Regions from separate parts of the Paenibacillus terreus genome, predicted to be linked through region 1. Evidence: predicted binding sites of a transcription regulator. Region 1 holds the regulator's gene; each other region holds the start of a gene.
The links. The regulator LexA, encoded in region 1, represses DNA repair genes until DNA is damaged. The targets are predictions, from matches to a motif close to CGAACATATGTTCG.
Positions count from the first base shown of each region.

Region 2: a site for LexA is predicted at 3,013-3,026, ahead of ACE5KN_RS15490 (SPL family radical SAM protein). Genes of this name have one in related genera too.
Region 3: a site for LexA is predicted at 1,979-1,992, ahead of addB (helicase-exonuclease AddAB subunit AddB). Genes of this name have one in related genera too.

Region 1 covers NZ_JBHIRX010000005.1:262,282-267,211, forward strand. The annotation lists gene ACE5KN_RS12355 (MerR family transcriptional regulator) at 1-92, shown strand, start outside; gene glnA (type I glutamate--ammonia ligase) at 168-1,496, shown strand; gene lexA (transcriptional repressor LexA) at 2,058-2,684, opposite strand; gene ACE5KN_RS12370 (LysM peptidoglycan-binding domain-containing protein) at 2,971-3,336, shown strand; gene ACE5KN_RS12375 (DUF896 domain-containing protein) at 3,495-3,698, shown strand; gene ACE5KN_RS12380 (hypothetical protein) at 3,812-4,336, shown strand; gene ACE5KN_RS12385 (HAD family hydrolase) at 4,401-4,930, shown strand, end outside.
Region 2 covers NZ_JBHIRX010000008.1:21,968-26,897, forward strand. The annotation lists gene ACE5KN_RS15475 (energy-coupling factor transporter transmembrane component T family protein) at 1-537, opposite strand, end outside; gene ACE5KN_RS15480 (ABC transporter ATP-binding protein) at 528-2,006, opposite strand; gene ACE5KN_RS15485 (ECF transporter S component) at 2,009-2,608, opposite strand; gene ACE5KN_RS15490 (SPL family radical SAM protein) at 3,047-4,048, shown strand; partial or broken gene ACE5KN_RS15495 (family 8 glycosyl hydrolase) at 4,540-4,930, shown strand, end outside.
Region 3 covers NZ_JBHIRX010000012.1:110,432-115,361, forward strand. The annotation lists gene ACE5KN_RS20410 (Na/Pi cotransporter family protein) at 1-345, opposite strand, end outside; gene ACE5KN_RS20415 (class I SAM-dependent rRNA methyltransferase) at 503-1,879, shown strand; gene addB (helicase-exonuclease AddAB subunit AddB) at 2,110-4,930, shown strand, end outside.

The DNA.
Region 1 (4,930 bases):
GTTTGCTGAAGCAGCAGCTGGTAGCAGGCAAGCGGCCGGGACAGGTATCGCTCATTCAAGGGGAGCTTTCACGCTTTTTTAATAATAAGTGAGGCAATGATCTTGCTTCTGATGTAAAGTCCTTTTGAATATCGTCCACACATAACAGATAAAAGGAGAGGTTACACTTGAGTTACACTAAAGAAGATATTCTCCGCATTGCGCAGGAAGAGAATGTGCGTTTTATCCGTCTGCAGTTTACGGATTTGCTCGGAACGATCAAAAACGTGGAAATTCCGGTAAGCCAGCTTGAGAAGGCACTGGATAACAAAATGATGTTTGACGGCTCTTCGATCGAGGGTTATGTGCGTATCGAAGAATCCGATATGTATTTATATCCTGATTTGGATACCTGGGTCATTTTCCCTTGGGTAGCCACGGATCGTGTTGCGCGTCTTATCTGTGACGTTTACATGCCCGACGGATCCCCTTTTGCCGGAGACCCGCGCGGCATTCTGAAGAGGGTGTTGAAGGAAGCGGAGGAAATGGGCTTTACGTCCATGAACGTGGGGCCTGAACCCGAATTCTTCCTGTTCAAAACCGATGAAAAAGGAAATCCGACCGAAGAGCTGAATGACAGAGGCGGTTACTTTGATCTCGCTCCTACAGACTTGGGGGAGAACTGCCGCCGCGAAATCGTGCTGACTTTGGAAGAGATGGGCTTTGAAATCGAAGCTTCCCACCACGAAGTGGCTCCTGGGCAGCATGAGATTGACTTCAAATATGCCAACGCTATTAAAGCAGCCGACCAGATTCAAACGTTCAAGCTTGTGGTGAAAACGATCGCTAGACAGCATGGCCTGCATGCAACGTTCATGCCAAAGCCGTTATTTGGTGTAAATGGTTCCGGTATGCACTGCCATCAATCGCTGTTCCAGGGCGGCGAGAATGCTTTTTATGATGAAAATGACAAGCTCGGCCTGAGCCGGACAGCCCGCCATTATATGGCCGGTATTCTGAAACATGCCCGCGCCATGGCGGCAATTACGAACCCGACTGTGAACTCGTACAAACGTCTTGTGCCTGGTTATGAAGCACCTTCTTACGTGGCCTGGTCTGCAAGCAACCGCAGCCCGATGATCCGTATACCGGCTTCGCGCGGTCTGAGCACTCGTGTTGAAGTTCGCAATCCGGACCCTGCCGCCAATCCTTATCTTGCGCTGGCTGTAATGCTTAAAGCAGGTCTGGATGGTATCAAGCGCGAGCTTTCACTGCCAGCGCCAATCGACCGCAACATTTATGTTATGACGGAAGAGGAACTGGTGGAAGAAGGGATCGCCAGCCTGCCGGCTGATCTGAAAGAGGCGCTTGGCGAGCTGCTGCGCAGCGAAGTCATTGCCGACGCGCTTGGCGACCACGCTCTTGCATATTTCTACGAGCTCAAAGAGATCGAATGGGATATGTACCGCACTCAGGTACACCAATGGGAGAGAGATCAGTATTTGACTCTATACTAAGGGAGAGAGTCCCTGGCGTGCCAGCGCTGGGGGCTTTACCTTTTTAGGTGGGAAAAAACGTACAAAAATGAAGTTTGGACGGAAAAAAGCCTTGGAGTGCCAAGGCTTTCGGGTGTGAATAGTCACAGTTGCATGAGGCTGCTTAGCGGCCTCTTCTTTTTTTGCCGACAGAACAGATGTAGCAGCTTGGGTCGTTTCTCACGGATACAGGAAATACATGATGCGGAACTGCAACCGGATGGCAACGGTTGATCACTTCAATGGGGTGAACTACCGGAACGACCGTTGGATAATAGCGATCATTGACGAATCGAATTGGAGGGTAGACGATGGGTCCTGCTGTTGGATAAAAAGACATACTGACAACTCCTTTCGGATATGTTGATATAACATATGCCATTTAGCCGCGCTTGACTGGACAATTGCCTGACGGCAGGCATTCATCAGCATTCGCACAGAAGCAGAATCAATCAGTTATTAGTTTAACTTTAGATAGACAGAAACACCCCTGCATTTATGCTGGATCGCACAAATGCAGGGGTGTGTTCGGTCTAAGATGGTCTAGTGGAAATCCCTGAACAAACCGACTACCTTGCCCAGTATGCTGACTTTGGTCAAGCGGAGCGGTTCGTATTTCGGATTCTCGGGTTGAAGCCGAACATGATCTTTCTCTTTGTAGAAGGTCTTCACAGTTGCTTCGTCATCCTCGGTCATCGCCACGACGATGTCTCCATTATTGGCCGTTTGCTGCTGTCTTACAATAACAAAGTCCCCGTTGGTGATGCCGGCTTCAATCATACTGTCCCCTACAACAGACAGCATAAACATCTTGTCATCACCAACAAATTGCTGAGGCAGTGGAAAATAATCCTCAATATTCTCCGTAGCCGTAATCGGAAGGCCTGCGGTTACCTTGCCGACCACCGGAACCCGGGTTACCGTGTAGTTGAACATATGTGTCTGATCCGAATCCTCCTGGCCAAGCAACTCAATGGCCCGCGGCTTGGTGGGATCCCGGCGGATTAGCCCCTTCTTCTCGAGCCGGTCAAGATGTCCATGGACAGTAGAGCTGGAAGCAAGTCCGACCGCCTCCCCAATCTCTCTTACAGAGGGAGGATATCCCTTTAAGCGAACCTCATTACGTATAAATTCCAAAATTGCCTGCTGTCTGCTGGAAATCTTAGACATGTCCCATCAACCCCATTTAAGTAACGTTTGGGAAAATTATAACATAGAACTGCCGTTCGTACAAACATAAGTTCTGAAAGTCGGCAAACAATTTGCAGAGGCAGAGTATCAGCTGTTCAGTAAGCTGTATAGCCGTAAACCGGGCTTTTACAGTTACGTTTTTCTCGTGAAATCAGGAAATATTAAAAATAGGGAACCTGTGTTCTAATTTTCGCTTGAACAAAACATGTGTTCGTGTTATAGTGTTCTCGAAATAAACAAGAACAAATGTTTGGAGGTTGTTAACATGTTAAAATACAGCTCCTATCAAAGCATATATAATACGGCCGTGGCGCAGGGTGGACACACGGGCGGTAGAACCGCAGGGCAGAACAGTAGTCCACTGATCAGCATGCTTCGTTTATTCGTTGCCGTAATTGTGCTCTGGATTTCTTTTGCCGGCCTGTTTACAGTATTTGCAGGTTCGTCCGATTTGCATGCATCCAATGAGAAGGTGGTTGTGCTTACGGGGGACACGCTGTGGGGAATTGCACAAGAACATAAACCGGACTACATGGATACGAGAGTTTATATAGAAGGAATTATTCGGATCAACGGGCTCGAAAGCTCCGGAATCAGGGCAGGAGATGTGCTGCTGCTGCCGGAATTTTGAGGGTTTGCCTGCTGCAGCCGAATCATATATATAGTTCTCAACATATGGGATTATGACGAATATGAACGAATGGAACGGAGCTTGCGGGGGAACCTTGACAAGCTCTTTTTAACGTGTCAAAGTGTATAATATCTTTGCGTATTTGGAGGGGACAAAATTTGGATATTGACAGCTTGGTGGCGCGCATTAATGAGCTGGCGCGCAAAGCAAAAGGAGAGGGCCTGACCGAAGCCGAAACAAAGGAGAGAGCCGAGCTTCGTGAAATTTACCTGGGTAACATCCGCCGAAACTTCCGGCAGCAGCTGGAATCCATCGAATTTGTGGATGAAGAGCCGGACAATGGCAAAGGACCGAAGCATTAAATACATTTATAACGATATACAGCCGGTACTTGGGTCCGGTCCGCTTGCCGGCGGCCCGGGCAGAGGCACCGTCACTATATAACCGTTACTATTTAGAGGAAGGAAAAGTGCATATGGCCGGTTCATTTGAAAGAAAAGTTCGCAAAAACATGGAGAAGGTGAACAAGCAGCGTAAAAAGCAGGGGGGCCAACCGATCGGCAGCAGCACGGGAAATGCTGGTGATACATATTATGGGCGCAATCTGACGGTTCCGATTATGCTGGTGGGCCTGTCCGTCCTGTACCTGGTCTTGACCATGTTCTGGACACAGGTGGGCATGAGAGGTATGGATTGGCTTGTGTTTGGGCTCTATATGCTGCTCGCGGTCGTATTTTTTCTCCGCCGTCCGTATTTGCGGGTTGGCAAAAACACGCTGTATACGCTGAAGGGCGGAAGGGAGCGTTCCATGCCTGCGGATCAGATTAAGAGCATCCAGGTCCAGTCCGGATATGTTATCGTTGAGAAGCAGGGCAAAGGCGGCAACTGGATTTTCAACAAAACGCTGGGCCGTTATGATATCGAGACAATCGCGGAACGGCTTGAGAAATTTGCAGCCGCCAACCAGCTTCCGTTTCAAGCGGAAGGGTCAAATAAGTAATCACGCACGGGGAACAGGATACAGCAGCCATCAGGTTAATTGAATGAAGGAGTGGACGAGCGGGATGACGATTGAAGCGGTCATGTTTGATCTGGATGATACGCTGCTTTGGGATGAGCGCAGTGTTGAGGAAGCATTTGCGGCGGTATGTCAGACGGCCTCCAAGGCAACCGGAGTGGATCCGGTCAAGCTGGAGGAAGCGGTAAGGACAGAAGCCAGATTACTTTATGAATCCTATGAAACCTTCCCTTTTACCAAAATGATAGGCATTAATCCTTTTGAGGGCTTGTGGGCAACCTTTGCCGGGGGAGATCAGCCTGAATTCCGGCAGCTGGAACAGCTGGCACCTGTTTACCGCAAGGAATCCTGGAAAAGAGGACTCGAAAAAGTCGGGGTAGCCGATGAAGAGCTGGCAGGCAATCTTGCCGAACAGTTCGGGATTGAACGGAGAGCGCGTCCGATTGTATATGAAGAAACATTCCAGGTGCTTGATGAGCTCAAGGGCAGATATAAGCTGCTGCTGCTGACGAACGGATCTCCTTCACTGCAGCAGGAGAAGCTGGATGGAGTGCCGCGGTTGATCCCTTATTTTGA
Region 2 (4,930 bases), on a different contig from region 1:
GACATGACGCTGCGCTCCCCGGATGGCCAGTGCATGCCGGAGCGTCTGGAATTCCTCGACCAGGATGGGTATCATCCGCATTGCCGCAAGAAAGCTGTATGCATATTTCGGAGGAAGCCGCCACTGCTGCATCAGGGAATAAAACAGCTTCACCGGCCGGGTCGTAAGTCCGAACAGCAGGCCTGCAGCGGCCATGCAGATGGCTCGGCAGCCCAGGTGCAGCCCCCGGTAAAAGCTTTCCTCCGTAATATGCACCAGCCCCCATTTCCACCATGTCGTTTCTCCTTTTCCGAAAAACATCATTCCTGTCGAAGTGGAGATAAAGATCAGGATAAACGGGGAAGCGTATAACAGCAGCCGTTTCCACGGATGCCCGGCCCCCGTAAGCAGCAGCAGCATTCCCGCCGCAAGATTAATCATGATATTCAAATTATGAATCCATATCACAGCCGGAAACAGCAGGGCGAACAAGAGAAGCTTCAAGCCCGGGTTTACCTGGTGCAGCCAGGTCTCGCGATGGGGAAAAGTCAGCTGCACAGCTCAACCCTCCCATTCCGTACCCGCCATTCATCCGTGCAGTAACGGCGGACCACTTCGGAATCATGGGTAACCATGATCACCGCTGTGCCCGCCCTGCGGAGTGATTCGAGCAAGTCCAGAATCGCAAAGGTGTTGCGGGCGTCCTGGCCGAAGGTGGGCTCATCCAGCAGAAGGACTTTCGGCTCACGGATGATGGCAGTTGCGATGCTTAAACGGCGTTTCTGCCCGAGCGAGAGCTGATAAGGATGCCTGTCCTCCAACTTCAGCAAGCCGAAGCGGTCAAGCAGCTGCCGCACCTTCGTCTTCCGCTGCTCCGCGTCCGGGAAATCGAAGAAAATTGAATATTCCACTTCTTCATATACCGAATTGGTGACGAACTGAAGCTCCGGATTCTGGAATACAAATCCTATGTTTTCGGCCAGCTGTTCTGTTCGGCCTGCAGTCCGTTCGCATACCTCGTACCGGCCGTCCGTCTTGAGCAGGCCCATCATGGACAGGAGCAGGGAGCTTTTGCCCGCTCCGTTCGCACCGGTGATCCCGATCCATTGACCTGGGAATACCTTCGCTTCCCCGACCCGAATGACGTCCGTTCTGCCGCGCATTCCGGCAAAACCGCTGAGCTCCAGTACCGGAGAAGCGTCGTCGTGGCAGGATGAACTCCCTTTTAAGCAGGACACCGCTCCTATAACCGGCTCAGCCGATGCAGTGCTCAGGAGACGCGGAGAAGCCGCTTCCGTCCACACCCCCGGGTACCAAATGCCATACTCGCTTAACCTTTCCCTCTGTGTGGAGAACACCTCATCAGGCGTCCCGTCGGCAATAATTTCTCCAGTGTGAGACAGAACTGCAACCCGGTCCACCTCATGAATTACTTCACTGATCTTATGCTCCACGATAATGAGCGTCTTGTCCGCCGATATGTTGCGGATCGTGTCCCAAACCTGTGCGGTCCCCTCTTCATCCAGCAGCGCTGTCGGCTCATCCAGGAACAGCACCTCCGCTTCCGCTGCCAGCACAGTCGCAACAGCAAGTCGCTGCTTCATTCCCTGTGACATTTCCTGAATGGGCATGCCTGCTATTGCCTCTGCCAATCCGACATGTGCCAGGCAATCACGGATGCGGAAGGGCATTTCCTCACGCGGAATCCGGCGGTTTTCCAGCACAAAAGCCAGCTCTTCATCCGCAAAAGGCATGCAAAACTGAGTATCAGGGTCCTGAAACACCACTCCGGAACGTTCCGGGACAATGACTTCATCGCATTTCATCGGCACCTCCACAGCAGCGGGGATCAAGCCGCTCAGCACCTGGAGCAGCGTTGATTTGCCGCAGCCGCTCGGTCCGAGCAGCAGCAGCTTCTCCCCTTTACGGACGGAAATGGACAATTCTTGGAAGAGCAGGTTTTGCTCTCCAGGGAACTTCAGCCTCAGGTTGGTAACACCCGCCGCAGCAGAGAAATCAAGCCCCATGCTCAATCCAGCGCCTCATAATCTTCCCTAGAGACGGGACGCAGCGATTGAGTCACACCTGTCAGCTCTAGCGCTTTCGAGAGATAATAAGCGAAGAAACCCGCAATCACGACACTTCCGAGCAGACGCAGGCCGATGAACAACGTATAGTTCCATGCCGTCAAGGATTCAATGTAGCCGTAATAGAAATCAAGGATAAGCGATCCGGCTGCCGCGCCGACTGCGGCCAGACTCGTTACAAGCAGATTATTTTTCCGGTACAGGAACAGGGCAAAAAACAGCTCCGCCCCCAGCCCCTGCAGCAGTCCGTAATACAATGTGGAAATCCCCCATTCGCTGCCCAATAAAGCGCTGACGGTTGAAGCGGCCACCTCCGCCAGAACGGCCACCCCCGGCTTGCGGATAATAAGATAGGCAAACGTTCCTGCCATAAACCACATTCCATAAGTAATTTGCTCCGCATGCAGGCCCAGCGGTTTAACCATGTCATAAGCCGGACCCCAAATTTTGTACACAATGCCGAATACCACCGCAATCACAATGGTGACCAGAATATCGGTCAGTTTCAGCTTGCTTCCCCTTTTAGGACTCAATGCTGTCATATCCTCTAACTCCCCCATTCAAAATAAAATAAAAAAGCCCGCCCCGATCCGGGCAGGCAGCTGCGCAGTATGAATTCATTTGCTGTCAGTTATCCCGGCAGGGCAGACTGCGGGAAACAGCAGGCAATCAGCTGCGGCGTTTCCGCCTGCAGGGCTGTTGCATGCATACTGACTGCATTTGTTCTTCTCTACGCTGGCATTACCCAGATCAGATTTCACGGTCGGCGGCATGCGGCCACCCTCTCAGCCTGACTTCATCAAGCTCCCGATTCTTTTTGGAATCATGAATAATGTACACCACATTTACAAAGCTGACAATATCCCGCCTGCAATAGTCCCGGAATACATTACCGGTTCAGACAGGGTTTCACTCTTCATAGGAATGTAGTATACTCATAAAAAAACGAACAAATGTTCCTACACAAGGAGGCATTGCCCATGGCTCGAAAAACCTATGAACAGACGACGACCAAGCAGACCCTGAACCGGGTTAAGGCCGAAAGCATGCCTTTTGACTGGTCCATTAATCCTTACCGCGGCTGTGCGCACGGCTGCCATTTCTGTTATGCCAGAGCCTTCCAGAGCTATATCGGCAAAGAAGCGGACGATGAGTTTCAGAACCATATTCTCATGAAAATGAACGCACCCGAGGCGCTGGAGGCCCAGCTGTCCCGGATGGCGCGCAAATATAGCTATGATATCGGCGAATTGGTGGACCGTATAGGCCACGTTGCCATCGGCACCGCAACCGATCCTTATCAGCCGGTGGAAGGTAAAACGAAAATTACGCGCGAATGTCTAAAGGTGCTTGCGAAATACCGGATTCCCACCAGCATTACGACACGCTCCCCTTTGATTTTGCGTGACCTCGACGTGCTGCGGGAAATGAATATTACCTCTGTAAATATCAGTCTGGGCACACTCCACACGGAGATTATCCGCAGGATGGAGCCTGCCGCCCCGCTGCCGGGCAAACGGCTGGAGACTGTCGGAGAACTGTCTGCAGCAGGGATACGAACCGGATTGTTCATCGCTCCCATTCTTCCCTATCTGACCGATTCGGCCGAAGATCTGAAGGGTCTGTTCTTGGCTGCACAGCAGCATAAGGCATCGTTTGCGATGACCTCCATACTGAGGCTGACACCAGACGTAAAAGCATGGTTTCTGCATGCCTTGGAGCAATACTACCCTCATCTTCTGCCCGCATACAGGAAGCTATATAGAGGAGCTTATGCAGATTCCGATTACAGGGAGGCGAAGAAAGCGGAAATCCGCAGCCTGCGTGTGCAATACGCCCTGCAGGACGATGTACCGTCCACTCCCCAGACCGCGTATATCAGCCAGGCAAGCTCCTGTCCAATGACCCCTTTTGAGCATGCTCTATCCCCTTCTGTTTCTAAAACCGGTCCGGAAGTGGAGCAGCTCAGCTTTCAATTCTAGCACGGACAAACAAGTCTGAGGACATGTCCCACCGTGATCCTCAGGCTTGTCTTGTTTGCGCAAATTATTCATCTAACATAGATATAATGAGCCTTAAAACCCATAGACGAATATCATCAATTCTGTTAAAAAATGTGTAGAAAGATAAATATCTTTCAAATCCCATAGACAAGGAGGTTATTCATCATCAAGCTCACATTACCAACCTATAGGTAAAAGAGTGTTGACCATTTGATGAAACCGCTGAACCTTCCTTCCGCTTTTACTCCACTAGTATCCAGACCGATCAGTCTTCTGCTAACAGACTTTATTTGTCCGTGCATTCCATAACATTCTGAAACTCCATACTCAGAAAGGCAGGAATCGATATGTTAAAATTCAGCCTTCGTTCTTTCAAAAGAGTGGGCCGCCTATGGTGTACACCGCTGCTCTGCCTGACGCTTGCCGTATCTGCACTCGGCTTGACCGGCCCGGCTCCCAAGGCGAGCGCAGCCGGAGAACAAAAACCTTTCCCGCAGCAGATCAGCTATTCGGGAGTCATCAAACCCAATCATGTAAGCCAGGCGTCCATGAACCAGGCCGTTGCTTCCTATTACGATTATTGGAAGTCGGCTTACCTGCGTAATGATCTGTCCTCCCTGCCCGGAGGATACTATGTAAGAGGCGACATCACCGGCGACGCGGAAGGCTTCGAGCCGCTTGGCACCTCCGAAGGCCAGGGCTATGGCATGGTCATCACTGCCCTGATGGCTGGCCATGATCCGAATGCCCAGACCATCTATAACGGCTTGTTCAAAACGGCGCGGGCCTACAAAAGCTCCGGCAATCCGGCCCTGATGGGATGGGTGGTTGCGGATGACCCCGCAGCCCAGGGACATTTTG
Region 3 (4,930 bases), on a different contig from region 1:
GACAAGCAGGGGCATGGCCCATCGCCCAAGCTGCAGGCCGAGCAGCTCGGTCGTAACAACGGTGCCGATATTCGTGCCTAGAATAATGCCGAGCGTGCGCCCGTAGGTGAGCAGCCCGGCGTTGACAAGCCCGATGGTTAGCACGGTGACGGCCGTGCTGCTTTGCAGCAGGGCGGTAAGGCCGGAGCTGAAGAGAAGCCCTTTCAAGGGGGAAGCTGTGGCGCTGTTCAGCCATTTGGACAGCAGCGGACCGCCCAGCTGCCTGAGCGCGGCTTCCATCAGCTTCATGCCCCCAAGGAAAACGAGCAGACCGCCTGACAGAGGAAGTATCACATGAAAGAACACGGAGGAATCTCCTTTCCGATCCAATTCGCTGTTTTGGTTGAAAAAACGGCTATACCACGTATATGCGGCAGTGCGGACAACCATGACAGGTTAAATGAGCGAACATACCGGAAAGCGGCACAGACGCCGTTTTTTGCAAACAGAGGAGTGTAATGCAGTGGCATCAGTTATATTGGAGCGCAGCCGCAGGAAAAGGCTGGAACAGGGGCATCCCTGGATTTTTAAAAACGAAATTGCAGCCGTGGAAGGCGAGCCGTCTCCTGGAGAAGTGGTGGCCGTTCTGAATCACCAAGGCCGCTTCCTGGCGTCCGGTTATTATAATCCCGCTTCACAAATTACCGTACGGGTGGTGTCCTATCAGCCCCTGGAGCGGATGGACAGAGCTTTTTTTGCAGACCGGTTCCGCGAATGCCTGAAGCACCGTCATCGCTTTATTCCTGAGGGGGATGCCTACAGGCTGGTGTACGGGGAGGCGGATTTTCTGCCAGGCCTGATCGTGGACCGGTTTAAGGATGTGCTGGTGGTGCAGCTGCTTACGCTTGGCATGGATCAATGTCGGGAGGAAATCACCGCGGCTCTGGTCGAGGTGTTCGGGCCTGCCGGGATTTATGAACGCAGCGATGTGTCCATCCGCGAGCTTGAAGGGTTAGAGCAGCGCAAAGGACCGCTTTACGGTGAATGCCCGCGTCATGTCACCGTTACGGAGAACGGACTTCTCATCAAAGTGGATATTGTGGAAGGGCAGAAGACAGGTTACTTCTTCGACCAGCGCGAGAACCGGGCTTCCATCGCTCCGCTCATGAAGGGATGGGGGGCAAGAAGCGGTATAACGCTGCAGACGGTCGAAGTCGACGGACAGCAGGTGCAAAGACCTGTCAATAAAAGCGGCAAAATCGTGGAATTCCCCTTTTGGGATGGAGCAACCGTGCTGGAATGCTTCTCCCATACGGGAAGCTTCACCCTGAATGCCTGTAAATACGGGGCCAAGAAGGTTACCTGCCTTGATATTTCGGAGCATGCGATCGAGAGTGCGCGGGAAAACGTACGTCTGAACGGCTTTGAGGACCGGGTCGAATTTGTGGTCGAAGACGCGTTCAAATACTTGCGGGAGCATGTCAAGGGAGCGGAGGAGCGGACGCAGCGCGCGGAGGCCGGACAGAAGAAAGTCGACACCTCCAAGCCGCTGGCGGCCGGGGGAGGCCGGACCTTTGACGTTGTAATCCTGGACCCGCCGGCATTTGCGAAAACGAAAAGCGCCGTCAAGGGCGCGTGCAGAGGGTATAAGGACATTAACCTGCACGGCATGAAGCTCGTCAACGAAGGCGGTTATCTGGTCACGGCAAGCTGCTCCTACCATATGCGTCCGGACCTTTTTCTGGATACGATTCAGGAAGCGGCGGCGGATGCGGGCAAGATTCTGCGCCTTGTAGAATGGCGGGCCGCAGGCAAAGACCATCCGCAAATTCTGGGAGTGGACGAGGGCCATTACCTGAAATTTGCCATCTTCGAGGTACGGAGCCGTGCCAGGATGTAAGGATACAACAAGGTAATAAAAGGAAAAAAATCGCAATCACCCTTTGAAAGGCAGGCTGCTGCCTGCTTGCTCAAGGGGTTTTTGCTTTGCTTTTTCATCCAAACATACGTTCTTTTGGCAGCTGTTGTGGTATACTTATAGTTATTTAAAACGAACTGCCGCATGCTGTTTTATGTCAAGCATTACATCACCAAGCAGCATGCTGAAATAGAGTTGGAGGGAGACTGCCGATGTCACTCCGTTTTTTGATCGGCCGCTCGGGCAGCGGCAAAACGACGCGGATTCGCGAAGAAATCATTGGGAAGCTGAAGGAGCAGCCGCAGGGCAAGCCGCTTATTCTGCTTGTTCCGGAACAGGCAACCTTCCATACAGAGCACGCTCTGCTGTCATCGCGTGAAATCAAGGGAAGCGTGCGCGCCCAGGTGTTGGGTTTCCGCCGTCTCGCATACAGAGTCATGCAGGAGACAGGAGGCGCGGCGCGGACCCCCGTGACGGAAGAAGGCAAGAAAATGCTGCTTTATAAAATTGTGCGCCGCAGAAAGGACGAGCTGCAGGTGTTCCGCGATTCAGGCGACCAGCTCGGGTTTGTCGACCGTTTGAACGCCTTGTTCACCGAATTTAAAAGGTACGGTGAGAATCCTGCCTCCCTGCCTGAGCAGTTGGAACGGATACAGGGCGGACCGGGTTCGCCGATTCTGAACAGCAAAATTCAGGATATTTTGACCTTGTACAGGGATTTCGAGCAGGAGCTGGCCCCCATGTATCTGGATGGCGAGGATACGATGATGCGACTGGCCGCCCAGCTTCCGCACTCTGCCTGGCTGGATGGCGCCGACGTTTGGCTGGACGGGTACCGCGGATTTACGCCGCAGGAATATAAAGTGATCGAACAGCTGCTGCTGTCTTCCGCTTCCTTGACAGTGTCCCTGACGCTGGACCGGGCATATGAGCCTGAACGTCTGCCGCATGAGCTGGATCTCTTTCATTCAACGGCCTCGGTGTATGTGAAGCTGCAGGGCATGGCCCGGGAGCGGAGCATAGACGTCCGTGTTGAAGCGCTGCAGCCCGAGGTTTTGCCGCGTTTCGCTGCAAGTCCGGGGCTTGCCCATCTGGAAGCCGAATTTGACCGGCGCAGAGTTTGGGCATTCCCTGAGCCCCCGGCCGGCATCGAGCTGTATGCCGCAGCAGACCGCCGCGCCGAGCTGGAAGGAGCAATTCGTGAAATGAGGCGGCTGGCGCGTGATGAAGGGGTGCGCTACCGCGACATGGCCCTGTTCGTCCGCAATCCTGCCGATTATGAGCATCTGCTGGAGCCTCTGTTCGCAAAATATGAGGTTCCCCTCTTTATTGACCAGAAGCGGGATATTCTGCATCATCCCCTGGTTGAATTTGTGCGTGCTTCGCTGGATATTGTGCGCAGGCGCTGGCGTTATGAGGATGTGTTCCGGGCGGTGAAGACCGACCTGCTGCTTCCTCCGGACGGGAGTGTGACCCGCGACTGCATGGACGAGCTGGAGAATTATGTACTGGCCTGTGGCATTCAGGGCAGCCGCTGGACGGACGGCAGACCTTGGCAGGCCGTGCCAAACCTGTCGCTGGAGATGGAGGAAACCGAGCGTATTAAGGCCCGTGACGAAACGCTGGAGCGGATGGAGCGGTGCCGGGCAGCTGTAGTTGTGCCGCTGCATGCTTTTGAGAAAAGGATGTCCAGGGCCAAAACCGCCAGAGAGCAATGCGAGGCGGTATACCGCCTGTTGGAGGACGCCGGCATAGGCAGCAAGCTGGATCTGATGATTGGTTATGCGCAGGAGCGGGGAGAACCTGAGCGTGCGCGGGAGCACAGTCAGATCTGGGATGCCGTGCTGGAGCTGCTGGATCAGATCCATGAGATGGTGGGCGAAGAGAAGCTGCCGTTCGAGCTGTTTGCAGGCATGCTGGAAACGGGGCTGGCGGAATACCGGCTGGCCCTCATTCCCCCAGCGCTGGATCAGGTGCTGGTCGGAAGCCCTGACCGTACCCGGGTCAGCGGCATTCAGTATGCTTTTTTGCTGGGTGTAAACGAAGGTGTCATGCCAGCCGTGCCACAGGAAGAAGGCGTGCTCAGCGAGGAGGAGCGCAGCAGGCTGTCCGAGCAGGGAGTCGCGCTTGCTCCGGATGTGACACGCAGACTGCTGGATGAGCGTTTTCTCGCGTATACGGCGATGACCTCGGCGGGACGCAAGCTGTGGGTCAGCTATCCGGTCGCCGATGAAGAGGGCAGAACGCTGCTGCCGTCGGAATACATCAGGCATTTGCGCATGATGTTCAAGGGGCTGAAGGAAAAGCCCCTGCTCAGCCAGCCCTTGCCGGGAACGGATTGGACAGACCAGTCTGAATATGCGCTGCATGCGCCCGAAGCGCTGTCCCAGCTTATCGTGCAGCTGCGGCAGTGGCTGCGCGGCGCGGACATTGCCGAGCCGTGGTGGGAGGTCTACAACTGGTATGCGGATAACAGCGGAGAGAATCGGGTGAAGCTGGAAACCCTGCTGACCTCCCTGTTCTATGAAAACCGGGCTCAGCCGCTGCGGCAGGAGACGAGCCGGGTACTGTACGGCAAGCGGCTGCGGACGAGCGTATCGCGGATGGAGCGTTTTGTGGCCTGTCCGTTTTCGCATTTTGCGTCTCATGGATTGAAGCTGAAGGAGCGTCAAGTCTATAAGCTGAAGGCGCCGGACATCGGGCAGCTGTTTCACGCAGCTCTGGGAAGCATGGCGGCTCGCTTGAAGGAAAACAACCGCAGCTGGGGCAGCCTCAGTGCGGAGGAATGTCGGCGGGAAGCGGAGACGACCGTTGACCGGTTGGCACCGCGCCTGCAGGGCCAAATTTTGCTGAGCTCGAAGCGTTACGGTTATATTTTCCGCAAGCTGAAGGATATCGTCGGCCGGGCCTCCCTCATTCTGGGCGAACATGCCCGCAGGGGAAGCTTTGAACCACTCGGTCTTGAGCTGGATTTCGGTCCGGGCAAGGAGCTGCCGCCGCTGACGTTTGAGCTGGAGAACGGCGTGGTGATGG